Regions from separate parts of the Mycoplasma sp. P36-A1 genome, predicted to be linked through region 1. Evidence: riboswitches for the same ligand, from Rfam matches in the RefSeq annotation. Region 1 holds a riboswitch; each other region holds the start of a gene.
What was found. Region 1 has a riboswitch for cobalamin ahead of ACD762_RS06420 (pyridoxamine 5'-phosphate oxidase family protein). Riboswitches for the same ligand answer to the same signal wherever they lie in the genome.
Positions count from the first base shown of each region.

Region 1 (6,748 bases):
AGATAGAGAACAACGCAGTATTTATCAAAAAAAACTTCAAGAAAATAATGAAACATTATTAGTAATAAAAGCTAATTATGTAGGGGCTAATAAAAACAATCATTACACAGCATATGCAGTAATTAAGGCTTATATGATATTAGCTAATAAACTTAATATTAACGATTTTTATATGACTTCTGATAATGAAGGTTTAATAATGTACATACTTAGTAGTGAAGAAGTTAAAAGTGCTAAATTAAAAGCGATTGAAGTAGAAGATAGCTTCATAGGACGTTTAATAGATCTAGATGTATACTATCAAGATATTCAATATTCTAGAAAAGACTTTAACATTGCGGCAAGAACATGTTTTATATGCGATGAAAATGCTAAAATATGTGTAAGAAGCCAAAGACATTCATATGAACAGTTAAAAGAATATTTTGAAAAAATAATAATAGAAGATATTTTTAATAATAAAGCTGAAGTGTATAGCAATTTAGTTTTATATGGCTTAATAAATGAAATAAATAAACCCTACAATTTTGGTTGTGTAGGAATTAAAACACAAGGTTCACATTCTGATATGGATTATAAAACATTTATAAAAAGTATAAGTGTATTAGCACCATTATATAATAAATTAACAGATATAAACCTTAAAGACTTTCAAGAGTTAAGAATATTAGGAATTGAAATGGAAAAAGCTATGTTTAATGCAACTAATAAAATTAATACTCATAAAGGTGCTATTTTTACCATACTAATGATTTTAGCTGGTTTAAGTATAAGTAGTAGTTACACAGATGCAAGTGCTGCAATAAAAACTCTATCTAAAGACATATTTACTGACTTTGAAGCACTTAAAAATAATAGTGCTGGAATAAGTATTTATAAACAACATGGAATAGGTGGAATAAGAGAGTATGCCTATAATGGATATGATATTCTTTTTGATAAAATAGTTCCTTATTATTTAACTACAAGAGATGATACTAAAACATATTTATTACTTATTTCTCTATTACAAGATACTACTATTATTAAAAGAAGTAGTCTTGATCATTTAAATAAACTACAATCATTAGCAACTAACACTAATGATTATGATTATATACAAAAGTATTGTTTAAAGCATAATATAAGTTGTGGTGGAAGTGCAGATATGTTAGCAGCAACTTTCATAATAGCTTTAATAAAAGATAATTATCAATTATTTAAAATAACAATAAAATAATTTGTATTATAAATGTTTTAAATATTAATTCTTTTAACATTATTGTATAATTATAATATACATACGAAAGAGTTGATTATATGAGCAAAATTCAAAAGAAAATTTTAAATTTTATTCAATTATTAACAATTATTATAATGGTATCATTATTTGTAATTAGTTATAGTAAATAAAAATCTAAAAAAGGCCTACATCATTTTGTAGGCCTTTTACTGTTAAAATTATTTATTCATCATTAATTTTGTAGATTCTTTTCCAGTTATGTGTTCAATCTCTAATTCAAACATTTGAAAGAAATTCCACTCATCATCAATTAGTTTATAAGCTTCTTTCATATATTTACTAGAATACTTTAAAGAGAGTAATTCAATGGTTTTCTGTTTTAAAACATCATCACAAATTAAAGTAACCTTTCCAAAAGCAACAACACTTCTAAACTTTGATGTAAATTCTTTAGCTACAACATCATCTTTATCAATAACACAAAAAGATGCTTTAGAACTATTGTTAATAGCATCAATCTTGTGCCCAGTTTTTGCACCATGGAAAATGATCTTACCATCATGATAAACATAGTTTAAGGGTACAGTATATGGATAACCATCATCACCATTTAAAGCTAAAACACCAGAACTGTTTCTATTTAAAACCGCATCAATTTCCATTGTTGCTAAACCTTGCTTAAATCTTCTCATTTCTCTAAACATAAGAAAAACCTCCATTCATAAACTAATAATAGCAATAAAAATAAGACAAAACAATAGAAGTATAAAAAAAGTTTGCTTTGGATGGAAGCAAACTTTTTTAAAATATATAAACAGCATAAACTGCCTTTTTGTAATAACTTTCCTGAATATATTTATTTCAGAGAGTATTTTTGAGTTGTTATTTTTTGTGAGCTTAGAATGAGTAAAGTCCTAAGTTCAAGTTTTAATAATATTGTCATACCCAGGACGATTCAATAAGGTAGGTCTACTGGCTTGGTTTCACTTCATATATAACCTTCCCAAGTTAATAATTAACTCAGTGGTATACTAATATATGATCCACTTTACAGTTGCTGGGACAGCTCTAGCATTTCTAGATTCCCTTTTAAGTCTTTCAACACCTTACATGTTATTACACTAATATTATAGCACTGCAGTTTACAATATGCAATAACAAACAGTAGTTGTGTCCTAGATATAAAAAGTAGTTATCATAGAAGGCAAAAACTATTTCAAAAAATTATAGCTATATCTATTGTAAGCGTTTACAATTTGTGATAGACTATAAATGTAAAATATTTGAGAGGTGAAAACAATGGCAACAATTAAGTATACATACTTGTTTAATCAAGGAAATAGATCAATGGTAAATCTATTAGGAGGAAAGGGAGCTAACTTAGCATATATGGCTAATAAAGGCTTACCAGTACCACCAGGATTTACAATTACAACTCAAGCTTGTAATGAATATTATGCAAATGACAAAACAATTTTTAGTGAATTACAATTACAAATAGATTCAAGTTTAAAAGAAGTAGAACAAGCAACTGGAAAATTATTTGGTGGTATTGATAATCCATTATTAGTTTCAGTACGTTCAGGTGCTCCTGTTTCAATGCCAGGAATGATGGATACAGTACTAAACTTAGGTTTAAATGATGTAACAGTAGAGGCTTTAGCTAAAAAAACAAATAATCAAAGATTTGCTTATGATAGTTATAGAAGATTTATTCAAATATTCTCTGATGTAGTTCTTGAAATAAAAAGAGATATTTTTGAACATAGATTAGCAAAGATTAAAGCTAAATATAATGTAGTTCATGATAATGAACTATCAGTTGAAGCACTTGCAGAAGTTATTGAAGCTTTTAAGGAAATTGTAAAAGAAAACAATAATGGAATTGCATTCTATCAAGATGTATATGTGCAACTTAAAATGGCAATTGAAGCTGTGTTTAGATCATGGCAAAATGAAAGAGCTATAATTTATAGAGATTTGAACCATATTTCACATACAATTGGAACAGCAGTTAACATCCAATCTATGGTATTTGGTAACTTCTCTGACAATAGTGGTACAGGAGTTTTATTTACAAGAAATCCAATAACAGGAGATAATGAATTATTTGGTGAATATTTAATTAATGCACAAGGTGAAGATGTTGTAGCAGGAATTAGAACACCTATGCCATTAAAAAAATTGCATGAAGACATGCCTAAAATATATGATGAACTATTTGAAATAGTTAAGAAAATGGAAATCTCATACAAAGATGTTCAAGATGTTGAATTTACAGTAGAAGATGGAAAACTATACTTTTTACAAACAAGAAGTGGTAAAAGAACAGCTTTAGCAGCTTTAAAAATTGCAGTAGACATGTACAATGAAGGAATCATTGATAAAATTACAGCAATCACAAGAGTTCATCCTGATCAAGTAGAACAATTATTACATCCATCATTTGATGCTGATGAAATTAAAAACTTACAACCAATTTCAAAAGGATTACCTGCATCTCCAGGAGCAGCAAATGGACAAATTTATTTTGATGCAAAAACTGCAGCTGCAAAAGCAAATGAAGGTGAAGAAACAATACTTGTAAGACATGAAACTACTCCAGATGACATTGAAGGAATGATTTATTGTAATGCAGTAGTAACATCAACTGGTGGAATGACATCACATGCTGCAGTTGTAGCTCGTGGTATGGGAAGAACTTGTATTGTAGGATGCCAAAATGTTGAATTAGATTATGCAAATCATAAAGTTAAAATCGGTGAAAAAATCTACGATGAAGGTGATTGGATTTCAGTAGATGGATCAACTGGTAATGTTTATGAAGGTAAAATAGATATTGAAACAACAGCTATGCCTGATCAATTATCAACATTAATGGAATGGGCAAATGAATATGCATTAATGGAAGTAAGAGCAAATGCTGATAATGCACATGATGCTGCTAAAGCCTTAGAGTTTGGAGCAACAGGAATTGGACTTTGTCGTACAGAACACATGTTCTTTGAAGAAGATCGTATTATTGATATTCAAAGTATGATTCTAGCTGAAACTAAAGAAAAAAGAGTAGAAGCTTTAGATAAACTATTCCCTCATCAAAAGAAAGACTTTAAAGAAATTTATAAAGTAATGAAAGAACTTTCAGTTAATATAAGACTTTTAGATCCACCATTACATGAATTTTTACCACATACAAAAGAAGATGAAGAAAGACTTGCCAAAGCCTTAAATTTAGATGTTTCATATATAAAAGAAAGATCTTCACAACTAAAAGAAGTTAACCCAATGCTTGGACATAGAGGATGCCGTTTAGCAATCACATATCCAGAAATCTATTTAATGCAATCAAAAGCTATTGTAGAAGCTGCTATTGAAATAAATGAAGAACTAAACATTAATATAGTTCCACATATTAAAATACCACTAGTAACAACAGAAAATGAATTGACTAAAATAAGAAAACAAATAGTTGATTTAATAGAATCACTATGTGAAGTTCATAATACAAAAATAGATTATAAAATTGGAATAATGGCAGAAACACCAAGAGCATGTTTAATCGCTGAAGATTTAGCACCATATTCTGACTTTGTATCATTTGGAACAAATGATTTAACACAAATGACTTATGGATTCTCAAGAGATGATTTTTCTAAATTCTCTAATGATTACATATCACAAAAAATAATTGCGGCAGATCCATTTGCTGTAATGGATGAAAATGGTGTTGGTCAATTAGTAAAAATGGCCACAGATAAAGTAAGAAATTATGATCCTAAAATTAAAATTGGTATTTGTGGAGAACATGGAGGAGAAGCACAATCAATTCTTCTATGTTATCAATATGGACTAGATTATGTATCTTGTTCACCATATAGAATATCACTTGCAAAACTTGTTATAGCACAAGCAACAGCATTTAAATTACTAAGTGTAAATAATTACTAATATTATACATATTACCAAAAACTCATACTATATATTATAGTGTGGGTTTTTGTATGTTAAAACAAAAGTAAATTTTATAAGTGTAATCAAACACATAAGAAGTGATAATCATTAATTTATAGAATAATCATTCATACTAGTAAGTGTTGATAATATAAGAATAAGTATATCTAAAAAAGTGATTTAATATGTAAAGATTATAACACTATACAAAGACATCTATATATTAATGTACTAAATCAAATCAAAACTAGATTAAGGTTATTAAAAATGTTTCATTATAAACATTTGATGTTAAGTAATGAGTAGGATAAAAAGAAAATTGTAGCCTTTTTTGCGATTAAGAATGACAAAAAATAGTAATACTTTTGTAGTATTTCATATCCTAAATTAAATAAGAACAGATGTTTTAACTTTATATTGTACAACTAAGTTTAAAATAGTCTTTTACATAGGATAATTTGTCTAAACAGTTTAAGATATTATTAAATTTTGCTATAATAAAGTGTGAAGGAGTAGTGATAAAAAATGCGTAAAAATGAATACTTAAAATGGATTGAATCATTTACAATAAATCCTGAGATAAAAAAACAATTATTTTTAATGAGTGAAAGTGAAAAAGAAGATGCTTTTTCACAGAAAATAGAATTTGGTACTGCTGGAATTAGAGGAAAAATAGGACCTGGAAGTAATAGAATAAATCATTATGTTGTAGCAAAAACAACATTAGGATTTATTCAATATCTAAAGAAAAAACATTATGATATTAATGATAGTGGAGTATGTATAGCTTATGATAACCGTAAATTTTCACAAGATTTTGCAGCATTAGTTGCTAATTTATTAGCAAAAGAAAATATTAAAGCATATATATTTGAAGATTTAAGACCAACTCCACAACTTTCATATATGATAAAGTACATGAACTGTGCTGCAGGAATAAATATAACAGCAAGTCATAATCCAAAAGAATATAATGGTTATAAAGTATATGATGCTAATGGTTGTCAAATATTACCTGATGAAATAAGCAAAATTGTCTATGAAATAGATCAAATAAAAAATGAATTAGAAATTGATATTGATAATTTTGGAAGTAATAACCAACTTATTCATTTCTTAGATTCTAAAGATGATCGCCCATTTGTTGATGCTGCTGTAGAGTGTATGATAAATAAGGAATTAGATGTAAGAAATCATGGTATAGTTTATACACCATTACATGGTGCTGGTGGACCAATAATTCCTAAAGCACTACAACAAGCTGGATTTACCCATATTTTTCAGGTGCCAGCTCAAATGGATGCAGATCCAAATTTTAGTACTGCACCAGAACCTAATCCAGAAGATATTAAAGCCTTTGCTTTAGGAATAGAAAAAGCAAATCAGCTTAATGTTGATTATGTAATTGCCACAGATCCTGATTGTGATCGTGTAGGAGTTTGTGTTAGAAGAAAAAATGGAGAATTCAAACTTTTATCAGGAAATGAACTAGGAGCAATATTATTAGAATACATCCTAAGTTATCGATATAAACAAAATAAATTAGAAGATAATTCAGTGATGATTGATACAATT
Region 1 covers NZ_CP168083.1:1,323,039-1,329,786, reverse strand. The annotation lists gene citX (citrate lyase holo-[acyl-carrier protein] synthase) at 1-1,219, shown strand, start outside; gene ACD762_RS06420 (pyridoxamine 5'-phosphate oxidase family protein) at 1,441-1,926, opposite strand; cobalamin riboswitch at 2,168-2,346, opposite strand; gene ppdK (pyruvate, phosphate dikinase) at 2,522-5,170, shown strand; gene ACD762_RS06410 (phospho-sugar mutase) at 5,699-6,748, shown strand, end outside.

Region 2 (8,852 bases), 280 kb from region 1:
ATTTTTTTCTTTTGACCAAAACTTAAAGTATGAATTGGTTGATCTAAAAGTTTAGTAATATTTAATTTATTAGCTATTATATTTATTTTATTAAGTACATAATCTTGAGAATAGCCTAGATTTAGTAATCCAAATCCTATTTCAGATCTAACATCATCTAATATAATCTGATCATCAGGATTTTGAAATAACAGTTGAATATTTTTATTTAAATTTATTAGTGACTTTCTTTTATAATCTAGTTCAATTTCATTTACAAAAAAATGTCCACTAGATTTTTTATTTAAGCCTACTAAACACTTTAATAAAGTAGACTTTCCAGCTCCATTTGGACCAATAAGACCAATACAATCATTATTATCTATTAACAAATTTATATCATTAAGAATATTATTATTCTTAGAATAAGCAAAATAGAAATCAGTTAATTGTATTTTCATAAATATACTTCCTTTATAAATAATGTAGTTGTAAATAAAATAATTTGTAAATATAGTAAAGTTATATTCCAACTTTTCTTTGATTGAACTATAGGTATAAGAGTATTAAAAAATCTTAGTTCCATGGAATTATTTATTTCTTGGCTTTGATTAATAGACTTAGTAAAAGAATTAGCTAAAAGGTAACTTAAACTTTTTAGACTTCTACGATAGTTAATATAACCTAGTCTAATGTGTTGAGCATTACTAATTATTTTAGCTTTATGTAGTAACAAGTGTATAAGTCGATAAGTCAATAACATAAGTGATATTAATAATTTAGGAAATCTAATTCTTTCTAGATAAATTAATAATTCATTAATATTTGCATAACTAATAAATACTAGCATATTGAGCATCATAGCAAAACTTCTAAAAAACAAAATGCTACTTTCCTGTAAAGATTGTTCTGTGATATTTAAAGAATATAGAGAAACTATAATATTACTATTATCAAAAACAAATAGAATTGGTATTATAGCAATTACAGTGAAAATTGATAAAGTTAGTAATAGTTTAGCTTTGTGAAGCATAGTTTTATTGTATAGAGAATACATGAGTAATAAAATAGTTATATAAATAACTGAGATTATAAGACTATCATTAAGCATTAAAATAATAATGTTACATAATAGAAATAGTAATTTTTGAGCAATTGTAGTATTAATAATAGAAGATTCTAAATCATTTTTACTCTTCATTAGTATTTTTCTTTGATGATATTCTACCTAAAGCAATACCTAATACAAAAGCACCTATTGTTGCTTGCAAAGTGAAAAAGATGCTTTCCATTTCATCCGATATATCAAAGATATTATCAAACCAAGGAGTATATGTTTGATTAAGTTGTGTAATTGCTTCTACTGCTTGATCATCAGTTCCAACAAATTCATTACCTGATAGTTGCACTAGAGGTATCATTATTAAAAGAATTGCAGCTATAATTAATATTGGATAAGTAATTTTTTTATTCATGAATAAGCTCCTTTGTATCTTTAGAAAAGACATCTTTATTTTTAATACCTTCAAAAATCATAACTGTTAAAATACTTTCTACTAGTGCAAGAGGTATTTGTGTAATTGCAAAGACACTTAAAAATTTAATTAAGGAAGCGATAACTCCACCACTTGGATCAGGAAATGCTAGTCCAAGTTGTAAAGCAGTAGTACTATAAGTTGCTAGGTTAGAAACTAGAGTTGCAACAAAGATACAAACAGCTGGTTTTACTTTTAATTTTTTTAATAAGATATATACTGCATAGGCACTAAAAGCTCCAACAATAGCCATAGAGAATATATTAGCACCAAGAGTAGTTAAACCTCCATGGTTTAAGATTAATGCTTGAAATAATAGGACAATAAAGCCAATTATAGCCATGGGAGATGGCCCTAACAAAATTGCACCTAATGCTATTCCAGTTGCATGTGATGATGAACCAGTAACTGAAGGTAGTTTTAATGCAGACACTAAGAAAACATAAGCAGCACAAGTTGCAAATAATAGTAAAGTATTTTTATTATTATCATGTTCTTTCTTCATATTGAAATAACCCCAGACTAAAAAAGGAATTACAACAATACTCCAACATATACTCCAACCTGGAGGCAAAAAGCCTTCCATAATATGCATAGCCGATACATTATTTGTAAAAGCAAATGCACACATAAAGATAAACATTTTTAAGACAATTCTTCTTTCTTTTTTTTCAAGTTTCATATAATTCTTACCTTTCATATATATTGTTTAAGCAATATAGAAATAGGCAATAGCTTCAATGAAAAACTACTTATTATTTTAAAGACATAAAAAAAATAACACACTCATTCATCGTAAGTTGTACCATCGAATTTAAAAGTTAGTATCCTGACTTATGCTTAATCATTTTATTATGCCTTCCCAAAATATATCAGTGGCTTTGTTTAATAAAACTAGACAATTACAGTTGCGAGACAGTGCTAGAATTTAACTAGCTTCCTATTTCTTTTAAATTAGTATTTATATATTACTACTTTATTCTATGCCACTATTTATAAAAAAGCAACTGTAAGTTAACAAATAACTTAAAAACAGTAATAAATACTACAATAAAATAGTATTGCATAAAATATATTTATATAAAATCAATTCATAGATAATAAATAACTAATATCTAAAAAAATATTATAATAATAAATATAAGTTACTTTAGCACTTATACATTAAATATATATTATAATATATATGATGAAAAAAAAGAGAAAGGGGAATTAAGATGAAAGTTGTAATAATAGGAGGAGTAGCTGGAGGGGCTAGTACAGCAACTCGTTTAAGAAGAGTAAATAAGGATGCTGAGATAATCATAATTGAAAAAGGTCCTTTTATATCTTATGCAAATTGTGGTTTACCATATCATATTTCAGGAATAATAAAAGATGAAGAAGATTTATTATTAGTAAGTCCTCAAATAATGAAAGATCGCTTTAATATTAATGTTTTAGTTAATAATGAAGTAATTAGTATTAATAAAGAAGATAAAACAATTGAGGTTTTAAATATTAAAACAAATGAAAAATTTATTGAAAGCTATGACAAGCTTGTAATTTCTACTGGATCATCAGTAATTATTCCAAATATTGAAGGTGTCGATAATAAAAAAGTTATGAGTTTATGGACCGTTCCAGATACTATAAAAATTAAACAGTATATCGAGTTTAATAACATTAAGACAGTTAGTGTAGTTGGTGGTGGCTTTATTGGTTTAGAGATGGTAGAAAATTTAAGACATTTAGGTTTAGAAGTAAATTTAATTGAAAAACAAAATCAAGTATTAGGAAGTTTAGATTTTGAAATGGCTCAATTAATTCATAAAGAACTAGCTGATAATAATGTGATATTATACTTAAATAGAGGTTTAAATAAAATAGAAGATGATAATAATGAAGTAAGATTATTCTTAGATGATGGAACAGTTTTAAAAAGTGAGTTAGTTATTATGTCAATAGGTGTTAAACCGAATAGTAAACTCGCAATCGATAGTGGTATTTCAACAAATGCTAAAGGTGGAATACTAGTTAATGAATATTTAGAAACAAATATTAAAGATATTTATGCTTTAGGTGATGTAATAGAAGTCAATGATTACATAGATGGTAGTAAAACAATGATACCACTAGCAGGTCCTGCTAATAAGCAAGGTAGATACTTAGCAGATACTTTAAATAATAATCCTAAAAAATATAGTGGTACATTGGGTACAAGTATAGTGAAAATATTTAATAAAGTTGCAGCTAGTACTGGAAATAATGAAAAACAATTGATGAAAAAAGGAATGAAAGAAAATATTGATTATAAAGTAGTTATTGTAAAAGGTGCATCACATGCTAAGTACTATCCAATGTCATCACCAATAATTATTAAAGCTATTTTTGATAACTCTGAAAAAATATTAGGAGCACAAATTGTTGGTTTTGTAGGTGTTGATAAAAGAATAGATATAATAGCTACTGCAATTAAGACAAATTTAAAGATTACTGAACTAATGGACTTAGAACTTGCATATGCTCCACCATTTTCTTCTGCAAAAGATATCGTGAACATGGTAGGGTATGTTTCAGAAAATGTTATAAACAATCTTGTGAAGTTTATTCATCCTAGACAATACTATGCAATAAAAGATGAAGTTGTAACACTTGATGTAAGAGAAGACTTTGAAAGAAAACATAGTAAAATAGAAGGCTCTGTTCACATTCCTATTGGAATGTTAAGAACTAGATATCAAGAATTAGATAAAGATAAAACTATTGTAGTATACTGTATGTCTGCACCAAGAGCATATAATAGTGCTATTATACTTCAACAAATGGGCTTTAAAGATGTTCTAGTTCAAAGTGCAGGAATGGACTTTTACTTAACATATTTATTTAATACTGACAGTACTCATAATTAATTGTCGAGCTATTTTAAATAGTGATATAAAAAAATTAAAATATATTCTTAAAAAGTAGATACATTGTAGTAAATGTATCTACTTTTTTAACTATAGCACTGTTAAAATGAAGCTTTTTATAGTTTATTTTCGATTAGTTTGAAACATTCAATAATATCAAGGTACATCTTGTTTAGTGATTTACCTTTTAAAGTAACAGCATAATTTATTGTAGACAGCTTTGAATCTAATAAATCTAAAGCTATAAACTTATTAGACTTTAAATATTTACTTGCAATAGGTTCTGGAAGAATAGTAATACCTAGATTATTAGATACTACATTTATTAAAACTTCAGTATTAATACTTTCAATAAAAGGAACTACTTCTAGATCAAATTTGTGAGTAAGTTCATCAAAGCAATCTCTTAAACTACTACCTTTTTCTCTAAGAAGAAAAGGTAGTTCTAAAATATTAGTTTGATTAACTTTTTTTATTTTAGAATAAATGCTTTTAGCATTACAAACTAAAAAGAGATTATATCTTGATATTTCAAATTTTTCAAAACAATTATTACTAATAAATCCTTCAGTAAAAGCAATATCTATTTCGCCATTTAATAATTTTCTTTGTATTTGTTCTACATTTTCACAATATATTTTTAAAGGTGTACTAGGATACTGTTGTTTAAACATATTGCTAGCTTCTACTAAAGAGTTCATTGCAATTGTAAGACTTGTACCTATTCTTAGAGGAATTTCATTTGCATAATTATTAGTGAAATTTTCTAGAGAGTAAAAATCATTTTTTAATTGAATAGCTTTTATCTTAAATACCTTACCATACTCATTTAAACTTAACCTATTATCAATCCTATCAAATAACAATATATCAAGATTATCTTCTAATTCTTTGATTGTCTTTGAAACAGCAGGTTGAGATATAAACAATTCTTTTGCACTTTTACTTATTGATAGGGTATTAGAAACTGATAAAAACACCTCAATTTGACGTATATTCATATATTCACCTCATAACTATTTTGTTATATATACATTACCATAAATGTATTTTTAGTTAAAGTGTTAAGTTGTTATAATATTATTGAGGTGATAATATGAATAAGAATTTAGCATTATTTAAAGCTTATATAATAGCTGGTAGTTTTACTTTTTCTGGAGGAATGGCTATGTTACCAGTTATTGAAAGAGAGTTATGCAATAAGCATCAATATTTATCAAGAGAAGATTTATATGAATATACAACACTATCGCAAACATTTCCAGGCGTTATAGCTTTAACAAACGCTTGTTTTATTGGTAGGAAATTAAATGGTATTCAGGGGATGTTGATTGCTGGATTTGCAGCTATAATGCCTGCTTTTGTTTTAATGATCATTGCAACTATTTTATTTTATATGATTCCACAAACTGGAATTATTAATAATGTACTTACAGCTATTAGAGCTTGTTCAACAGCCTTTTTATTTACAGCCGCTTATTCTATTGCAAGATATAATCTTGCTAATTTCTACTATATAGCAATAGCCTTTATCTGTTTTATATTAACTGTATTTAAAGTAGTTAATGCACCAATTTTAATAATAATATCTTCAATGATTGGTGTTTTAATTGCCTTTAAGAATAGAGGTTTAAAATAATGTTATCAATATTTACTTCCTTTTTAAAAATTGGTTTTCTAGGTTTTGGAGGAGGATATGCTATGTTGTCTTTGATATTTGAAGAGTCTAGTAAATTTGGGATGAATATAAATGACTTTGCAGATATGAATGCTTTAGATGGCATAATTCCAGGACCAATAGCCATAAATTCCGCAACATTTGTTGGTTATACTACAGGAGGACTTCTAATGGCATTAGTGACTACTCTTGCTGTATGTATTCCATCATTTATCTTTGTACCACTTTATATTAAATATGAATCTAAAATTAAGAATAATGCTATAATGAGTGAAATGCTAAATTGTATCAAAGCATCTTCTGTTGGTTTAATACTTGCAGTTGCTTTTACTTTAATGATAAGTTTGATTTTTAATAATGCAAGTCTAATTTCTATTACTAACATATCAATAGAATTCAAATCACTTTTTATTATTTTAGGAGTTATATTTCTTCATTTGAAATATGAAATAAATCCGCTACTACTAATAATAGTATCTGGATTAGTTGGTATATTTCTTTTTTAACATTATTGCTACATAAAACAGCTATTTATTCAAGTATTATTTGAATAAATAGCTGTTAAATAAGTTTTAATCTAAGGCTAAAAATGATTTAATTTCCTTTTTAGAAATATTTAAATAGATTGCAATATTGATTAGAATAATTAAGATTGTGAATGTTATAATTAATGGTATAAAATTATATTCTCCATTTGAATAACCTATTGCATTTGATAGAAGATTTACAATTGATGAAGTAAAATTACTTGGAAGGTTTACAATTAAATATATTATAAGTATTGGAAGTAAAATTAGAAATCCTAAAGCTACTAACTTGTTTTTTCTAGATACTGAATTATACAGTCCAATAAATAAGTTACCAAAAGAAGATGATAGCCAATACAACAATGTTGTAATCAATAGTTTAAGTAATATATTCTGTGTATAGACATCTACTATTATCATACTAAAATTTAGTCCTATCTTTCCAAAGATTAGTTTGAAAACTATTTGAATCAAAACAGAAAATAAAGCTAGTATTACACTAATTATTAAATTTGATAATATATATGATTTGAAAATATTATTCCTACTTGTTCCAAATTGAATACCTGTTTTAAAATCAGAATTATAACCTGCTCCGGCAACAAACATTAAAAAGCAGAGTGTTGAAATTGTAATATCTTGATTACCAGAAGAGAAATCTGAAGAAGTCAAAGACACAAGCATGCCTATAAATGTAACTCCAAAAAAGAAGAAAGAATAATATAACATTGTTTTAGTCATATATTTAATACGATAATTAAGTAGGGCCTGTAGTTTCATTATAATATACCTCCATTTTTAGTTATATTTAAGAAATAATCTTGAATGTTAAAAGGGCTAATACTTATACCATTTGGAATATTTGTTTCTGTATAATTTGATATTTGAACAGATGTTATTCCCGCAAATTCATTGCTTCCAATAATATCATAATCTTTAACATATTCATTTATTATATTAGTAGGACCACTTAAAGTAACAACAGAAGAGCTCAGCTTTGAAATATCTATTTGTTTAACGATTTTTCCATTATCAATAATAATTGCATACTCAATTGCTCTTGCAATTTCTTCTATTAAATGTGTTGAAATAACGTAAGTTTTTTCTTTTTCAATGTATTGATCTATTAAAATTTTGTAGAATGCTTCTCTATTTTCAACATCTAATCCTAGTACAGGTTCGTCTAAGAAAATATATTTACAAGGAACACTAAATGCTAAAACTAACTTTACTAAGCTTTTAAGACCAGTAGATAATTCATTTAATTTCTTATTAGTATTTAATTTAAATAATTTAGTTAATTCATATGTTAAATTCCAATCATAATCTTCATAAAAAGAAGCTGTTAATTTATAAATATCTTTAATTTTTAAATTAGTTACTAAAAGCTCTTCTGATGCCAGAAAAATATTATTTTGATTAGCTTCATTATCAAAGATTGTTTTATTATTTATTGTTATTGCGCCACTAGTAGGAAATAATCTATTAGCTAAGATATTTAATAAAGTAGACTTTCCAGCACCATTTTTACCAAGTAATGCATATATTTTCCCCTCTTCTATACTAGTGTTTATATCATTTAATGCATAGAAATCATTCTTATATTTTTTAGTAATATTTTTTATTTCAATACTCATTATTTATACCTTCTTTCTATATCACTTAATAACTGAGATAGACTTATGTCTAGATTTTTTGCATCTTCAACAACTTTATCTAATTCAGTATTTAAGAATATTTCTTTTCTTTCTTCTTTAAGTTTTTGGTAAGCGCCATTTTTTACAAACATACCTATTCCTCTTTTCTTTTCAATTATTTCTTTATTTACCAAGATATTAATACCTTTTAAGACAGTTGCCGGGTTTATTTTAAATTGTTTTGAGATTTCTGTAGTAGATGGTATCTGATCTCCTTCTTTAAAAAAACCAGTAGCAATACTATCTTCGAGTTGGTTTGCAATTTGAATAAATATTGGCTCAACTCCATTAAATATAAAATTCATAATAAAACCTCTCTTTCGTTTGGTTAGTTAGTTGAGTAGTTAACTATAGTAGTATTGTACATCAAGGTTTATTATATGTCAACTTATAACATATATTTATTTTTTCAGAATGAATACACAAAAAAATGATTATTTTTTGTATAAAAGATAGACACATTAACAGATATTAGCTAAAATATATATAGTGGAGGATGAGAACATGGAAATACAACAGTATGTAAATAAGGAAGAAGAGCAACT
Region 2 covers NZ_CP168083.1:1,606,692-1,615,543, reverse strand. The annotation lists gene ACD762_RS07970 (energy-coupling factor ABC transporter ATP-binding protein) at 1-440, opposite strand, end outside; gene ACD762_RS07965 (energy-coupling factor transporter transmembrane component T family protein) at 425-1,180, opposite strand; gene ACD762_RS07960 (energy-coupling factor ABC transporter substrate-binding protein) at 1,170-1,454, opposite strand; gene ACD762_RS07955 (energy-coupling factor ABC transporter permease) at 1,447-2,196, opposite strand; cobalamin riboswitch at 2,337-2,457, opposite strand; gene ACD762_RS07950 (FAD-dependent oxidoreductase) at 2,732-4,405, shown strand; gene ACD762_RS07945 (LysR substrate-binding domain-containing protein) at 4,522-5,406, opposite strand; gene ACD762_RS07940 (chromate transporter) at 5,502-6,044, shown strand; gene ACD762_RS07935 (chromate transporter) at 6,044-6,589, shown strand; gene ACD762_RS07930 (hypothetical protein) at 6,656-7,390, opposite strand; gene ACD762_RS07925 (ATP-binding cassette domain-containing protein) at 7,390-8,247, opposite strand; gene ACD762_RS07920 (GntR family transcriptional regulator) at 8,247-8,612, opposite strand; gene ACD762_RS07915 (DUF4026 domain-containing protein) at 8,812-8,852, shown strand, end outside.
Region 2: linked by a shared signal. The riboswitch ahead of ACD762_RS07955 (energy-coupling factor ABC transporter permease) and the one ahead of ACD762_RS06420 (pyridoxamine 5'-phosphate oxidase family protein) in region 1 are both predicted to bind cobalamin.

Region 3 (8,852 bases), 310 kb from region 1:
ATACTTCTAAGTTAGATTGAATTATTTCAATTTGGTATATAATTTTATTTTGAAATTCCACTAAATATAGAAACAGCAGTAAAAATATAATAAATGGGATAAATAATAATTTTCTTTCATCTGCAAAAGCCAGAGAAAAACAAATTACTGAAATAAAGAATGAAGCAAATCGCAAAAAGCTTAAAGTATTTGATTTCTTATTTAAATTTGCTAATGCTTCTTTATTATCTTGTATAGCTTGCGTATAAAAACTTTTATTCATTGTTAAATCTCCTTTAATTAGAAAAAAGGATTATTTCTAATCCTTAATAATTGTTTTGCATTTTGGATAATCAATACAACATTTAAATTGACCATATCTTCCTTGTCTCATAACCAATTCTTTACCACATGTTGGACAGTTTTCATTTTCAACAACAACATCTGGTTTTGGTTTAATATAACGACATTTAGGAAAGTTTGAACAGGCATCAAATTCACTATTAGTTTTTGCAGAGAATCTTTTTACCATATCTCCACCACACTTAGGGCATGCTTCACCTGTTTTTTCAGGTTCCTTTTTATTCTTTTTAGGAATATACTTACATTCTGGATAATTAGAACAAGCAATAAATTCACCATAACGACCTTGTCTATAAACCAAATCTTCGCCACACTCTGGACATTTTTCTCCTGTTGGTTTAGGTGGTATTTTTTCCATATTTTCTTTTGCATTATTCAATAGTGGATCAAATTTTGCATAGAAATCAGTTAGTATTTGAATATAATCAGCTTCACCTTCAGATATTTCATCAAGCTCACCTTCCATATTAGCTGTATACTTAACATTAATAATATCTAAAAAGAATTTAGTTAATTCTTCATTAGTCAATTTACCTTGATCTGTAGGTACAAATTTCTTATTTTCATAATCAACATACTTTCTTAATTTAAGTGTATCTATAATTGAAGAATAAGTACTAGGTCGTCCTATTTTTAACTCTTCAAGTTCTTTGATCAAAGAACTTTCTGTAAAGGCACTTGGACCTTTAGTGAAGTGTTGATTTAAATCAATAGCTTGTGATTTAATGCTAGTATTTTCTTCTAGTTTAGGTAGAATTGTATCGGTATTGCTTTCAAATTTACCATATACTTTTTTATACCCATCAAATATTAAAACACTACCAGTTGCATTAAATTCATATTCATTATTTTCTAATGTAATGTTAGTTCCTTGTTTTTTAGCTGGAGCCATTAAAGAAGCCAACGTTCTTGAATAAATCAATTCATATAATTTAAACTGATCAGGTGTTAAATGTTTTTTAATAGATTTAGGTGTACGTAAAATTGAAGTTGGTCTGATACCCTCATGCGCATCCTGTACATTACCTGCAGCATTTTTTATATGATAACTTCCTTTATATTCTTTTCCAAATTCATCTACTATATAATTTAAAGTATCATTAACAAAGCCATCACTTAATCTAGTAGAATCAGTTCTCATGTAGGTAATTAAACCTACAGTATCACTTTTTAAATCAATACCTTCATATAAATTTTGAGCTACTCTCATTGTTTTTTTAGAATTAAATCCTAGTTTACCATAAGCTTCTTGTTGAAGTGTTGAAGTTATAAAAGTTAATTTAGGTTTAGAACTACTATTTTTTGTTTTAATCTCTTTAATGTTAAACTCTTTATTTAAAGAAGTATTAACTTGTTGAGCTTCTTCTAGATTACTTAATTCTATTTTTTTACCTTTATACTTATTTAGTGAAGCTTCAAATTCAATTTCTTGTTCCTTAAATTTAGCCTCTACTGTATAGTATTCTTCTGGAATAAAAGCATCTATTTCTTTTTGTCTTTCACAAATAAGTTTTAAAGCTACAGATTGTACACGACCTGCAGATTTAGACTTTATTTTAGAATACAACAATGTTGATAATTTAAAACCAATAATACGATCAAGCATTCTTCTTGTTTCTTGAGAATGAACTGTATTCATATCTATAGGTCTTGGATGCTTTAACGCTTCAACAATTGCATCCTTTGTGATTTCATTAAAAACAACACGATTATTTTCGTGTTCATCTAATTTTAGTACTTGTGCTAAATGCCATGAAATTGCTTCTCCTTCACGGTCGGGGTCAGTTGCAAGAAAAACTTCTTTTCCTTTTGCAGCTTTTTTTAATTCTTTAATTACATCTTTTTTATCTTTAGAGTTCTTATAAGTTGGAACAAACCCATTGTCTACATCTATTCCAAGGCCACCTTTTCCTGAGGTAGCAAGATCTCGTATATGCCCTTTACTAGATAATACTTGGTAGTCTTCACCTAAGTATTTTTCTATAGTCTTCGATTTTGACGGAGACTCGACTATTAATAGCTTACTTGCCATTGTATCACTCCCTTTGCATATTATTTGTACCTTAAAATTTAAAAATTGTCAATATTCTAGCGTGTTTTATTAATGAATACACTCTTGTATAATGCATACTTTTTATTATTACTACCCTTTTATAAGCTATAAATTATCTATCTAAATCATAATAGTGCCAATTAATTAATAATCCTAAATATTTTTAATATTTATCAAAGAAAAGGCTTTTAAAAAAGTGGTGGTTACCTAAATACACCTCTTTTTAAAAGCCTTTTATAGTATCATACAAGAATATTTTATAAATATAAGTTATTATTTAAACCATTTTTTATAAACTTTTTCATACCATCCCTGAACATCCATACCATATAAATTCTCTAGGTTGTCCTTAGTTAGTATTTCTTCAGTAGTACCTGAATTGATTAGTTTTCCCTCTTTCATAAGCATTACTTTATCTGCATATGAATTAACTAAATTAATATCATGTAGTACTCCTAAAACTATTTTATTTTCTGAAGCTGCCCATTTCTTGATGTAATCTAAAACTTCAATTTGATACTTAAAATCTAAGTGATTAGTTATTTCATCTATTATAACTACTTCAGGATTTTGAGCTACTAATCTAGCAATCAAAACTCGTTGTAATTGTCCTCCAGAACAAGAAGATAATTTCTTATCTTTTTCTTCTAATAACCCTACCATTTCCAAAGCCTTATAAGTAATTTCTTTATCTTCATTTGTAAAGGTCGCGAGTTTAGATTTTAGATAAGGAAACCTTCCAGTTATAACTGTATCATATATTGTAAAGCTTAAGTTTACCATCGACATTTGAGAAAACATGGCAATTTTCTGTGCTCTATGTCTACTTTCCATCTTAGAAACATCTTCATCATTAAAATAGACTTCTCCAGTATAATCTAACATTTGTGATATACACTTTAATAAGGTTGATTTACCACACCCATTTGGACCTATTATAAAAGTAAGTTCTTTTGGAAAACATTCAAAAGAGTTATTCTTGACAACTAATTTATCTTTGTATCCTCCACTTACATTTTTAACTGTTAACTTGTTCATATTAAAGTGCCTTTCTTGTATATATATAGATAAAGAATGGGACTCCAATGACTGCTGTTATAGCTCCAATTGGTAGTTCTATTGGCGCAAACAATGTTCGTGACATTGTATCAGCAACTAGTAATAAACTAGCTCCAACCAAAAAGGTTGCTGGTAGTAGCTTGTTGTGTTTAGCTCCCACTAGCCTTCTTGCAACATGAGGTGCAATTAAATCAACAAAACCAATTATTCCACAAATTGCAACACATGATCCACTAATTAACGTTGTTATTATTAATAATATCTTTTTAGTTTTAGTAGTATTAATTCCTAAAGAGTGCGCTGAGTCTGTTCCAAAACTAAGAATATCTAAATCTTTGATATAAAACATTAGCCAAACGAAAGAAACTAATAAAAATGGTATTAATACTGTTAGTTGACTCCAGCCACGACCAGAAAAAGATCCTAATTGCCATAATGTTATTTGATTCATTTTTTCTTGATTAAAGACTGATACTAAGGTTAAAGCAGCACTTATAAATAATGAAATAATTACTCCACTTAAAATTATGCTGTAATCACTTAAGTTAACATCGGTTTTATTTGCAAGTTGAATAACTATTAAGATAGTAATAAAACCAAATAAAAACCCAACTAGTGGCATGCTGAATTGGCCAACTTTACTTATTTCAAAGCCACTAACTATTACTAATCCAGTACCCAATGCTGCACCACTACTAACTCCTAGTGTATATGGAGTTGCAATTGGATTATTTAATATTGACTGTATTATAGCTCCACTAACTGCTAAAGCTCCACCTACTAAACAAACAACTAATGCTCTTGGCAATCTTATAGTAGTGGCAATTAAATATTTACTATTATCTATAGATTCGTTTTCAATACCTAGAAAGAACTTAAGAAAAATATCCTTAAGTTCTGATAATTGTATACTCGTAGAGCCAATGCATACAGCTCCTAAAAAGATTACTAATAGTATTCCTACTAATAGTAATATTCTTTTATTCATAATATTCTGGATAAATTGTTTTTGCAAATTCTTCTAAAGCTTTAGCGGCATTTTGACTTGCTCTACTACTAGCATTGTAATCAACAGCAAATACTTGTTTATTTTTTACTGCATCTAGTCCTTTAAAATCACTTCTTTTTAAAATTTTACTAACTGCAGCAGTATCATAACTTTCAGTAGTTAAAATAACATCTGGTTGAGCTGTAATAATTTGTTCAACACTTGGAGAGAACCAACCTTCGTTTTCAGCAAAAATGTTTTTTGCACCAACACTAGAAATTAAATCATTAATAAAAGTGTCTTTACCAGTAGTAAAAATACTAGGTTCTCCACTTACTTCTACATAAACAGATTTAACTTTATCTTCAGGAATTGTTTTAGCAATATTACTAACTTTATCATATGTTTCATTCATAGATTTAACTACTTCAGTTGCTTTATCAGTTGTACTAGTATAATCACCTAAGAATTCAATATCTTTAGTAATTTCTTTGTAAGTTTTTGCAGTAGGAATATACAATACTTTAATTCCTTTATCTTTTAATTCATCTAAAGGACTTTTACCATCAACAGTATTGATTTCTGCACCAATTACAACATCTGGTTTTAAAGCTATTAGAGTTTCAATATCAGGATTCATGAAATCTAATGTTTTTATATCTTTAGGTAAACCTTCTACACTATCAATTGAATAAGAATCACTACCAACAATTTTATCTGCTAATCCTAATCCTGCTAATATTTCAGTGTTAGAAGGTGAAGTAGATATAATTCTATCTAATTTTTCTGGTTTTTCTACATCATCACCATAACGACTAGTATCACTTGAACTTGAACATCCACTTAGAAATGATAAAGAAAATACTAAAGCGATCATCGATAATACTTTTACTAATTTTTTCATTTTTATTTCTCCTTTTAATTAAAAAAAATCATAGCCTGAAGCTATGATTAAATGATATAATTACACTTTTCCATAACCCAGGGATTTATAGATTGGCATGTATACCGGCTTGATTTCATCCTACTAACTTTCCTTCCCGATTTCTCAGTGGTTATAAAGCTTTTGTCAATCTTACGGTTGCTGGGACAGCTCTAGACTTTAACTAGATTCCATTTTATGTTTAAAACACCAATTCACTTATTATATTTACACCTATATTATATAACTGAACTACTAAAAATGCAATATGAATTCATACTTATTAAGTAAAAGATACAAGAAATGGCAAAAGGATTTAACTATAATAGTTAAATCCCCAAAATCGCTATTTTGTTAATGCAAAGAAACTCTCGTTTCAGTGTTTGGCACACTCCAATATTTTATAGTACATTGAATACAAAGTCAATAATTTATAAATTAAAAAAGTGTTTAAAAATAATAAATTAGTAAATTATTCTTAATTATTATTTTATTAAGATATAATACAAAAAAGGTGGTGGATAATTATGATGTATAAAGAATCATTCTCTAAAGTAGTTAGTGGATTTGAATCACAAGTAATTGATTCTTTTAGTAAAATAGAATCAGAACTAAATAAGTATAACTACAATACAACATTTCATACTTTAAGTTATGATATTCAACAAGAATGTTATGATATAATTTTATTCTTTTATATTATTGATCATAATTTTAGTCACTTTGAATGTAACTTAATCTACTCTTTAGATTTAGATCATTTACAAGAAAGAGAACACTTAAGTAATATTAAGCATGAAACTTACTTTAGTTTAGGTACTAAAGACTCCTATACTTTAATATTTGAAAAAAGATACAATTCTTATATGCATATAAAGACTGTAATAGATAAAATACTTTATTATGTTAATTTTGAAATTAAATCGTAATTTAAAAGAGGTTAGATATGAAAAACATTAAACAATATGCACAAGATAAAATAAGTTTTGGACAAAAACTATTATTTTTTGAAAATAAAAGCTTACAATTACTTAAAGATATAGAAAGAATGCTAGTGACTAATAATATTAATTATAAAATTAGTGAAATTAATGTAATGTTATTTGAAAGTATTTATTGTATAAATTTAGATATAATAATACATGATTCTAATAAGTTAAAAGATTACAATTTTAGTCTATTCTTTGAAATAGATTGGCTTATTTTAGCTGAAGATAATAAAAAAAATACTGAAAAAATTATTATCAGTATTGATGATAATGAATATAATCAACACACTAAAACAATGAATAATTGTTTTAGTATTGACAAAGTAATAAGCAATGTAATATTACTTATTACAAAAGTTGATCAGGCAGATTTAAATCACTTCAATAAAGAAGTAATTAATGGTAAAGTTCTTTCATAATTTTATTTGAAGTATATTACTTCATTATAAAAGAATTGAGGCATATAATGTAATTATAAAATACTATGGAGGTATTAATAATGAGCACTGAACAGTTTTTTGAGGGTAGAACAATAGCCGATACATTTTCAGTTTATGAGAATCAGATTAAAGAAGTTATTGAAGATTTAGAGTATCACTTTAAGAGTCAACATTTTGAAGTTTCTAGCATGCAAAGTGAAAGTAATATTGAAAACAGTAATTATATTATTACCGTTCAATTTGATGTTAAAAAAGAAAAGAGTGTGACTCCATTTATGTGTCAAATAGATTATTTATTAAGACTAGACAAACTAACACCAAATCAAAGTAGTAGTAAAATGAAAGTTGAAACATTTATAAACATTAAAAACGATCAAGAACATAAATCTATTAGTTATAATAAATTTGTTGATACCAAAGAGTTAATTAAAGAAATTGAAATTTTAATAAACAAGCTCTAAAAAAAGCCAAGAAATTGGCTTTTTTTTAAAGTAATATTCCTATTAAGAAAGTTGAACTAATCAAAGATATCGTTGCAATTATTAATATATAAGCGATTAATTTAAACCCTTGATTTAATATCAAATTAATATTAAGTCTTAAACCAATAGCCGCTAATGCAATAATATCAAACCAACCAGATACATCTTTGATATTAGCAATAGCATTTTGTGGTAAAGATATAATCGTACTTATTCCAGCTATGACAAAGAAAGCTATAACATACCATGGAAATTTCACTTTACTTTTTTTACTTTCACTATCATTCATCTTTGTTGCTAATAGAACAACAATTAGTAAAGTAAGAATTCTTACTACTTTAAATATCAATGATAAATCTAATACTTCATTATTTATCATTGCTGCACTAGCAACAACTTGTCCAACTGATTGTAATACACCACCAATTAATGCTGATGTATGAAATGTTTCATTATTATAAAGGTAAAAGGTTACTATAGGTGCTACAAACATCATTATAGTACCTAATAAGTTAACCATCGTTATTGCTAGCCCTTTTTCTTCTTCCTTAGCATCAATTGCTCCAGATACCGCAGCAACTGCATTAGATCCACAGATTGCATTTCCTGCTCCCATTAAAATACTAAACTTTTTACTAAAACCTAGTTTCTTACCAACAATAAATCCTACTGTTAGGGTTATAACTACTTGTAGTAGAATATAAATAATAGAACCTAACCCAAGATCAATTAAAGTTTTAAATGTTACACTAAACCCTAATAATGCTACAGAATATTCTAATAAACGTTTTTCACTAAATTGAGTCCCTGATTTAAAGACATCTTGTTTAAAAAATATGTTTCCAAGTATAATTCCAATGACTATAGCAATTGTTGCTGCTCCAACATTTAAGTACTTATCTAAATACTTAGAAAATACCGCAATAATAAACGATAGAACTAAACCTGGAATTATTAATTTTATTTCTTGTAAATATTTCATCTTATCACTTCTTTCATATATTATTGTAACTCAAATATAAGATATAGTATAATTCATATTAGTAATACTATATATTCCTTAACGGAATAGAAAGAAGGTAATTATGTTAGATAAACTATACACTTTTAAAATTGTTTATGAATTAAAAAGTTTTAGCTTAGCAGCATCAAAGTTGTATAAAACACAATCAGCTATTTCAAAAATCATTAAAAGTTTAGAAATAGAAACTGATACTGTTTTATTTGAAAGAAATGGAACTCATGGTCTAAAGCCAACTATAAAAGGAGATATATTATATGAAAGAACTAATTTAATCTTAGTAAATTGGGATAATACAATTGAATTATTAAATGAAAGTGCTAATTATAAGTTTGAATGTAATATTGGTTTTTCACAAACAGTAGGAGAATTCTATTTTAATGAAATAGCTAGTTTATTATTTTCTAAATTTCCTAATGTTAATTTTAATATTGAAATAGCTAATAGTGAGACTATTAAAGAAGGTGTTATATCTAAAAAACTTAGTTTTGGTTATGTTGAAAAACCTATCGAATCTAAAACTCTAATAAAAGAAGAAGTGTTTCATGATCAATTA
Region 3 covers NZ_CP168083.1:1,632,820-1,641,671, forward strand. The annotation lists gene ACD762_RS08030 (MutS-related protein) at 1-262, opposite strand, end outside; gene topA (type I DNA topoisomerase) at 299-2,374, opposite strand; gene ACD762_RS08040 (ABC transporter ATP-binding protein) at 2,669-3,433, opposite strand; gene ACD762_RS08045 (FecCD family ABC transporter permease) at 3,435-4,442, opposite strand; gene ACD762_RS08050 (ABC transporter substrate-binding protein) at 4,435-5,346, opposite strand; cobalamin riboswitch at 5,424-5,594, opposite strand; gene ACD762_RS08055 (hypothetical protein) at 5,892-6,293, shown strand; gene ACD762_RS08060 (hypothetical protein) at 6,311-6,772, shown strand; gene ACD762_RS08065 (hypothetical protein) at 6,853-7,254, shown strand; gene ACD762_RS08070 (YeiH family protein) at 7,280-8,257, opposite strand; gene ACD762_RS08075 (LysR family transcriptional regulator) at 8,361-8,852, shown strand, end outside.
Region 3: linked by a shared signal. The riboswitch ahead of ACD762_RS08050 (ABC transporter substrate-binding protein) and the one ahead of ACD762_RS06420 (pyridoxamine 5'-phosphate oxidase family protein) in region 1 are both predicted to bind cobalamin.

Region 4 (8,852 bases), 410 kb from region 1:
ATAAGCAGCAATTTCTAAGCGCTTATCAAAATCAGTAGGCATATCTTTTAATGAGTGAACAGCAATATCTATTTCATTTTCCAATAAAGCTTTTTCTAACTCTGTTGTAAATAATCCCTTTAGTGATTCATTAGAAGTTTTCCAGTTAATATCTAGTCTTTGATCACCTTTAGTAGTCATAGAAACAATATCAACTGAAATATTGGGATTAAAGGCTAGAAGCTCGTCCTTAATAATGTTAGCTTGAATCATAGCTAGGTTGCTGGCTCTAGCGCCAATAACAATAGTTTTCATTTAGTTATTTCCTTCTTTCTTTAAATTGAAACATAACAAAAAAGTCACAAAAAAGACTAGTATGTACTAGATCAATAACTTTGTAACTTTCACTCACTAATAGTATAACTAATAAAACAACTAAATTCAACAAAAAAATAATTCATACAATATTTATAGGTACTTCTAATGTGGAAATGTCTTTATTTACATACAATAACTTTTAATTAATAATAAAGAAAGCTTTTTAAGAAAAGAAGAATAAGCTAGAACACAAAACAAATGCAAATAATAATAATAAAGTCTTGACCTAGAGTATACTCTAGGTGATTTAATATATACAAGGAGAAGATAAACATGAAAACAATTACATTAAATAATGGTATAAAATTACCACAACTAGGATTTGGAGTATATCAAATACCTAAAGAAGATACAGCAAATGCAGTTTATGAAGCAATTAAAGAAGGATATCGTTTAATAGATACAGCAATTTCTTATGGAAATGAAAATGAAACTGGAGAAGGTATAAATAAAGCTATAAAAGATAATATAGTAACTAGAGAAGAAGTTTTTATTACAACAAAACTATTTATTCAAAATGCTAGTGAAGAAAAGGCAAAAATTGCTATAGAACAATCACTGGCTAATCTAAATCTTAAATATATTGATCTATACCTAATACATCAACCATATGGCGATATATATGGTGCCTACAGAGCATTATATGATGCACAGCAAAAAGGAATAATTAAAGCAATAGGAGTTTCAAATTTTGATAGTGCTAAACTAATATAGTTTGTAAAAATGAATGATCTAGAAACACCACAAATAAATCAAATAGAAGTAAATGTTTGGAATCAAAGAAAAGAAGATATTCAATATCATCAAAAATACAATGTAGTAGTAGAAGCATGGGCACCATTTGCAGAAGGAAGACATAATTTATTCAGCAATAAACAACTACAACAAATAGCTAACAAACATCATAAAAGTATTTCTCAAATAGTTCTTAGATGGTTAGTACAACAAGATTTTATTATACTAGCTAAAACAACTAAAACAGAAAGAATGAAAGAAAACCTAGATGTTTATGACTTTGAGTTAGATAGTGATGATTTAACTATAATAAGCAGTTTAGATATGGAAGAATCAGCTTTTTTTGACCACAGAGATCCAAAAATGGTAGAATGGTTTATGAGTAGATTATAGAAAGAAGATGCATTTAATGAAAAAAGAAAAATTTGGAATGATATTACCAATTACACTACTAGCATATTTTTTAATTATAATGGATAATTCCATCATATTTACTAGTTCTGTAGAAATTCAAGAAAGTCTAAATATCTCAGCAACAGACCTATCATGGATTTCAAATGCTTATACTTTAACATTTGGAGGGTTTTTACTACTAAGTGGTAGACTATCTGATTTAATAGGGAGAAAGAAAATATTTATTATAGGACTTATAATATTTATGCTAAGTTCACTATTGATAGGTGTTGCAGTAAACGCACAATTTATGGTGGTAATGAGAGCTTTTCAAGGAATAGGAAGTTCGATATTAGCACCTACAACATTAGCTTTAATGATGGATAACTATCAAGGAGAACAAAGAGAAAAAGCTATATCATACTATGGAGCAACAGCTGGAATTGGATCAAGTATAGGTTTACTGCTTGGAGGAGGACTAACAAGTCTTATATCTTGGAGAGCTGGATTTCTTATAAATGTTCCATTTACTTTAATATTACTATTCTTAACATTTAAATATGTCAAAGAAACACCACCTATAAAAACTAAAATAGATTATATAGGAAGTTTATTATCAGTAATAGCACTAACAATATTAATATTTGGCTTAATTAATAATCAAATTAAATTAATCATTGTAGGTATACTAATTTTATTAGTATTTATTTATCGCCAATCGAAAATAACATATCCTATACTACCCCTAGAACTATTTAGTAATAATATAAGAACTAAAGCTTATTTAGTTAGAATGCTATTTATGATGGCAATGTTACCATATTGGTTTATACTACCGCAAATAATGCAAAACCAATATCATTTTAGTGCATTACAAGCAGGAATGGGCTTTTTACCATTAACAGTAGTAAACTTTATTGTTGCAATGAAATTACCGGCTTTAGCTAATAAATATAAGCAAACACAAATATTATTAGTAGGATCAGCCTTAATATTTATTGGATTAGTCTGGACATCACAAGCAAGTATATCACTAGGTTATTTTAAATCTTTAGCTTTGCCAATGATTTTAATTGGTGCAGGACAAGGATTAGTACTAGCACCTATAACTTCTGCAGGAGTATACAAAGCAGATGATAGCCTTGCTGGAGTTGCAAGTGGTTTAACAAATACTATGCATCAAATTGGAGGACCAATTGGTTTGAGTATAATAGTAGCAACAACAACAAACTTCAAAACAGAATTTTTAATAATGAGTGTTTTCATGTTTATATCATTTGTAATAATTTTTACTATGAAAGGTAAAGGAATGAACAATGAATATTAAGCAAGTATCTTTAATAACTAACTTAAGCAATGATACAATTAGATACTATGAAAAAGAAGGTATCATCATGCCTGTAGAAAGAAATAGCAATGGTATTAGAAATTTTAATCAAAGAAATATAAATCAACTAAACTTTGCAAAAATAATGCGTAAAGCAGGAATGAAAATAGAAAATTTAAAAGAATATGTAGCATTGGTATATGAAAATGATAGCAAAACAGTGGAACAAAGAAAAATAATTTTAAAGAAGCAAGCTAAAATCATTAATGAAAATATAGAAGAACTTCAACAAACATATAATTATCTAATGTATAAAATAGATAACTATGATACTCATATGAAAGATGCAGTAGATAATCTAAATAAATAAGAAATAAAAAAGAAGAAAACACCTTAACTAAAGTGTTATTCTTCTTTTTTGTATCTAGTTAGAAAATATTTATTACAGTAAATTAATATTAAAAACAATTATAATTCATATATATAATTGATAGAAATAAGTTTTAATTTAAAATATAATAAGTGCACAAAATTAAAAAATATAAAAAGAAAGTATTGCAATAAGTTAAAATCTAGAATAGAATAGAGTTGTAATCAAATTGAATACTTAAACAATAAGGGTCCAGGAAGTTTAGTTAAAATCTAACACTGTCTCGCAACTGTAATAGCATAGCACTAATGCAAAAAGCCACTGATTAATTTTGGGAAGGCGCATTAAATGTGTGTTTTAAAGCTTAAGTCAGGATACTGTCTTTAATGTTAATAGTACGACTTACGATAGATAGGCGTATTGTTTTTTAATATTTTAGAACATATTAAATAAAAACAACTTTTCTACACCGTCGTATACGGTGTTTTTTTATTTTAAAAATAAAACGTCTAGGATTACTAATATAAACATAACAAATAACTTACTTTCACTCAAATTGTAAATTGTTTAGTATGTAAAAAGGTTGGAGCTATATGGATAATAAACTTAGAAAAGGATACACAACAGGTACGTGCGCTATGGTAGGAGCACAAGTAGCTACAAGATATTTATTGAGAAATTTAAAAATAGATCATCTTAAATTTGAGAATAATAATGATCAATTTATAATAAATGTGTATGATTTAATTAAAGAAAACAACCAAACATCTTGTTATGTAGTAAAAGATGGTGGTGATGATATTGATGCAACAGACAAAGCAAAAATATATGTCAGTGTTAGTAAAATAAAAGAAGGAATTGAAGTAACTGGTGGTAAAGGTGTAGGTACAATTACCAGAAAAGGTTTAAAAAGAGAAATCGGATGCAGTGCCATTAATCCAGTTCCTTTAGAAAGAATTACTAACAAAGTAAAAGAAGAAATAAAGAGTGCACAGTATCAAGGAGGCATAAAAGTAGTAATAAGTGTTGAAAATGGAGAAGAGATAGCCAAAAAAACCTTTAATCCACAATTAGGAATTATAGGTGGAATTTCAATACTTGGTACTACTGGAGTAGTAAATCCAATGTCAACTAAATCCCTAATAGCAACAATAAATTTAGAACTATCACATCATAAAGCAAATTATGATAACAAGATTTTAGTTCTATGTCCAGGAAACTATGGAAAAGACTTTGCTTTAAATAATTTAAATTTAAAAGAAGCAAACATTGTAACATATTCAAACTTTTTAAAGGAAACAATAGAATACTGTATTAATTTAAAAATAGAAAAAATATTATTAATCAGCCATGTTGGAAAAATAGTAAAAGTTGCAAGTGGAATGATGAATACCCATTCAATGTATGGTGATAGTCGTAGTTTTGTCTTTGCAACCTGTGCTGCACTTGCCCATGTAGATTATGAGACAATAAAAAAAATAGCAAGTGCAAATACAACAGATGAAATGATAGAACTAGTTAATAAAACTGATAAAAAAGAAATGGTCTATCAAGAAATAGTAAAAGCAATAAATAAAATTCTAAAAATACATGCTAAAGAACAAATACAAATTGAATATGTAGCATTTAATACAGTTCAAGGTAAAGTATTTGAGTCTGAACATGCTAATGAATATATCAAAGAATTGGAGAATAGATATGAAAGGTAAACTTTATGGAGTCGGAATAGGCCCTGGAGATGCGAAATTATTAACCTTAAAAGCAGTTGAAGTTTTAAAAGAAGTAGATGTTGTAGTAATACCACAAAGTAAAAATGAACAATCAACTGCCTATAATATTGTTAAAGAACATATACCAACTACAACAGAAATAGTAGGTGTGCACACAGCAATGTCTAAAACACATGATCGAAATAAAATGTATGAAAAAGCAGCAAATACAATAGATGAATTACTAGCAAGCAATAAAAATGTAGCCTTTATTACACTAGGAGATCCAACAGTATATTCAACATACATGTATATCCATAAAATAATCCAAGAAAAAGGATACAATGTTGAAATTATACCAGGAATAACATCATTTACAGCCGCAGCCGCAGCCCTAAATACTTCATTATGTGAACATAATGAACAACTTCATATAATTCCATCTACATATGGAGGGTATGAACAACATCTACAACTAGATGGTAATAAAGTACTAATGAAAAATGGAAAAGAATTAGAAAAAGTAATTGAATACTTAAAAACAAATAATGATAAATACAAAACAAGCATTGTTGAAAAAGTCAGCATGAAAGATGAAAAAATTTATGAAGATATTATGGATGCTAAAGATATAGATAGTTATTTTACATTATTAATAGTAAAAGAAAGGAACTAAAAAAATGTTATATTTTATAGGAGCAGGCCCAGGAGACCCAGAACTAATTACAGTAAAAGGAAAAAAATTATTAGAACAAGCAGATGTAATAATATATGCAGGATCACTAGTAAATCCTAAATTACTAGAATATGCTAAAAAAGAAGTTCAAATACATAATAGTGCCTATTTAAATTTAGATGAAGTGATAAAAATAATAGAAGATAATCATGCAGAAGACAAAATAATAGTTAGATTACATACTGGAGATCCAAGCATTTATGGAGCAATAAAAGAACAAATGGATCGTTTAGATATAATAAATATACCTTACAAAGTAGTACCTGGAGTAAGTTCATTCTTTGGTGCTGCTGCAGCCTTAAACTTAGAATTTACACTACCCAATGTCTCTCAGACTATAATACTAACAAGAGCACCAGGTAGAACACCAGTTCCAGAAAAAGAAAGTATTAAATCATTAGCAAAACACCAAGCCACAATGGTAATGTTCTTGTCATTATCATTGATTAAACAACTATGCTTAGACTTACAAGAAGGTGGCTATGCCAAAGATACACCAGCTGCCATAGTATATAAAGCAACTTGGCCAGAAGAAAAGGTCTTTAGAACAACAGTTGAAAATCTTGAAAAGACAGCAATAGATAACAACATAACTAAAACAGCCTTAATAATAGTAGGTAATACATTAGATAGTGATTATGAACTATCTAAATTATATGATAAAAACTTTACAACAGAATTTAGAAAAGGTCTCAATGAAAACTAATGCATATATAATTAGTTTTACTAATGAAGGACAACAAATTAGCCAAGAAATAATACAAAAGAGTGATTTTTTAACAACTAACTATGATAAAACAACCAACTTAGATAACTTCATAAAAAAAGGTTTTGAACAAGCAAATCTAATAATATTTATAAGTGCTACAGGAATAGCAATTAGAAAAGTAGCTAAATATTTAAATGGTAAAGCTAATGATCCTGCAATAATAGTAATAGATAATAATAAACAATTTGTAATCTCATTACTATCAGGACATATAGGCCAAGCAAACCAATATACAAAACAATTAGCAACAATCCTAAAGGCTACGCCAGTAATAACAACAGCAACAGATACACAAAATATCTTTGCAATAGATAACTTTGCAGTTTTTAACCATTTATATATAAAAGATAAATCTAAGATAAAAAAAATATCATCAACATTATTAAACAAAGAAAAAATTAATATTATAAGTGAAATACCAATAAATAATTTAGACAATACAATAATTGATGCTGAATCAGCAGTAAAAATAATCATTACAAAAAATCAAAATCTAAGTGCAAAAGAAAATGAATGTATTCTTATACCTAAAGAATACATTATTGGAATAGGTGTTAGAAAAGATAAGCCATTTTTTGAAATAGAAAAATACTTTTTAAAAACACTTAAAGAAAACAATATTAATATTAATCAAATTAAAGCTTTAACAACAATAGATTTAAAAGATAAAGAAGAAGGCTTATGGCAACTAATAAGAAAGTACAACTTATTATTTGAAACCTATTCAGCACAAACTCTAAATAAAGTAAAAGGAGACTTTCCATCATCAGATTTTGTGAAAAAAATAACCGCAACCGACAATGTTTGCGAAAGATCAATTAAAGCATTTGATAATAATGCTTCAATATTATTACATAAACAAAAACATGATGGAATGACTATAGCAATAGGAAAAAGTGAAATAAAAATATTAGAAATGTAGGAGAAAAGATATGTTACATGTAGTAGGGTTAGGACCAGGAAACCACGATTTAATAGCTCCTAGAGTATTAAAAGTAATCCAAGAAGCAGAAGTAGTTAGTGGTTATACCGTATATTTAGATTTAATAAAAGATTTAATAAAAGATAAAGAAATAATCCAAAGTCCAATGAAACAAGAAGTATTAAGAACACAGTTAGCATTAGATGCTGCAGAATCTGGTAAAAAAACAGTAATGGTCTGTTCAGGAGATCCTGGAATATATGGAATGGCAGGACTTTGTTATGAATTAAAAGAAAAGAAACAAATGAAAGTTGAGATAAATGTAATCCCTGGAATTAGTGCAGCAAACTCAGCAGCTGCAGTACTAGGAGCACCTTTAATACACGATTTTGCAGTAATCTCATTAAGTGATTTACTAACACCACTAGATGAAATTATGCAAAGAGTCAAAAGTGCTATAGATAGTGGTTTTGTGATTGTGCTTTATAATCCAACAAGTAAAAAAAGATTTGGCTATTTACAAAAAGTAATAGATATTGCCTTAAATTCACAAGCTGATTTAGCATGTGGTTATGTAAAAAATATTGAAAGAGAAAATCAAATTGCTAAAGTAATGATGCTTTCAAAGTTAGATGAAAAAGATATTGATATGTTTACAACAGTAATAATAGGAAATAAAAATACTAGAATAATTGATAATAACCTAGTAACACCAAGAGGCTATAATTACTAATGAAAATTCTAGTGTTTGGTGGTACAAGTGATGCTAGAGAACTAGTATTAAAGTTAAAACCACTAAATATGGATATAACAGTATCAGTAGCTACAAGTCATGGGGTTGAAATGCTAGAAGAAATAAAACATGATATCACAATAATTCATGGTCAAAAAAGTAAAGAAGAACTAAATATATTAGTTCAACAATACGATTTGATTATTGATGCAACTCATCCTTATGCAACAATCATTACTAAATTATTAAAAGAAGTAGTAGAACACAATCAAGTAGAATATATTAGATTAAAAAGAGACTATTTAGAAATAGATAAGGCCATAGTATTTGCTGACTTTGATAAATTAGTACAATATTTAAATAAAAATGAAGGTAAAGCCTTAGTAACAACAGGTTCAAAAGTAATAGAACCATATTTAAAAGTAAAAGACTATAAACATCGTTTAGTTTTTAGAGTATTGCCAATGGAAAACAGTTTAAAAACACTATATCAGGCTAATATACCAATAAATAATATAATTGCTATGCAAGGACCATTTACAACCAAACTAAACACAGCCATGCTTGAAAATATAAATGCTAAATATATGATAAGTAAAGATAGTGGCAAAGTTGGTGGAATGAAACAAAAAATAGATAGTTGTAATGAATTAAATATACAATTATTAATAGTTGATAATTTTGATAAGAATGGCTTAAACATAGATGGAATTTATGAAAGATTAAAGGGAATTTAAAAATGAAGATAATTAAAAGAATAACAGTAATAGTATTACTAGTATTGCTATCTGCATGTAGCAA
Region 4 covers NZ_CP168083.1:1,736,251-1,745,102, reverse strand. The annotation lists gene hemC (hydroxymethylbilane synthase) at 1-294, opposite strand, end outside; partial or broken gene ACD762_RS08475 (aldo/keto reductase) at 556-1,485, shown strand; gene ACD762_RS08470 (MFS transporter) at 1,502-2,812, shown strand; gene ACD762_RS08465 (MerR family transcriptional regulator) at 2,802-3,182, shown strand; cobalamin riboswitch at 3,413-3,582, shown strand; gene cbiD (cobalt-precorrin-5B (C(1))-methyltransferase CbiD) at 3,776-4,891, shown strand; gene cobI (precorrin-2 C(20)-methyltransferase) at 4,881-5,567, shown strand; gene cobM (precorrin-4 C(11)-methyltransferase) at 5,572-6,333, shown strand; gene ACD762_RS08445 (cobalt-precorrin 5A hydrolase) at 6,323-7,318, shown strand; gene cobJ (precorrin-3B C(17)-methyltransferase) at 7,329-8,051, shown strand; gene cobK (precorrin-6A reductase) at 8,051-8,788, shown strand; gene ACD762_RS08430 (ABC transporter substrate-binding protein) at 8,791-8,852, shown strand, end outside.
Region 4: linked by a shared signal. The riboswitch ahead of cbiD (cobalt-precorrin-5B (C(1))-methyltransferase CbiD) and the one ahead of ACD762_RS06420 (pyridoxamine 5'-phosphate oxidase family protein) in region 1 are both predicted to bind cobalamin.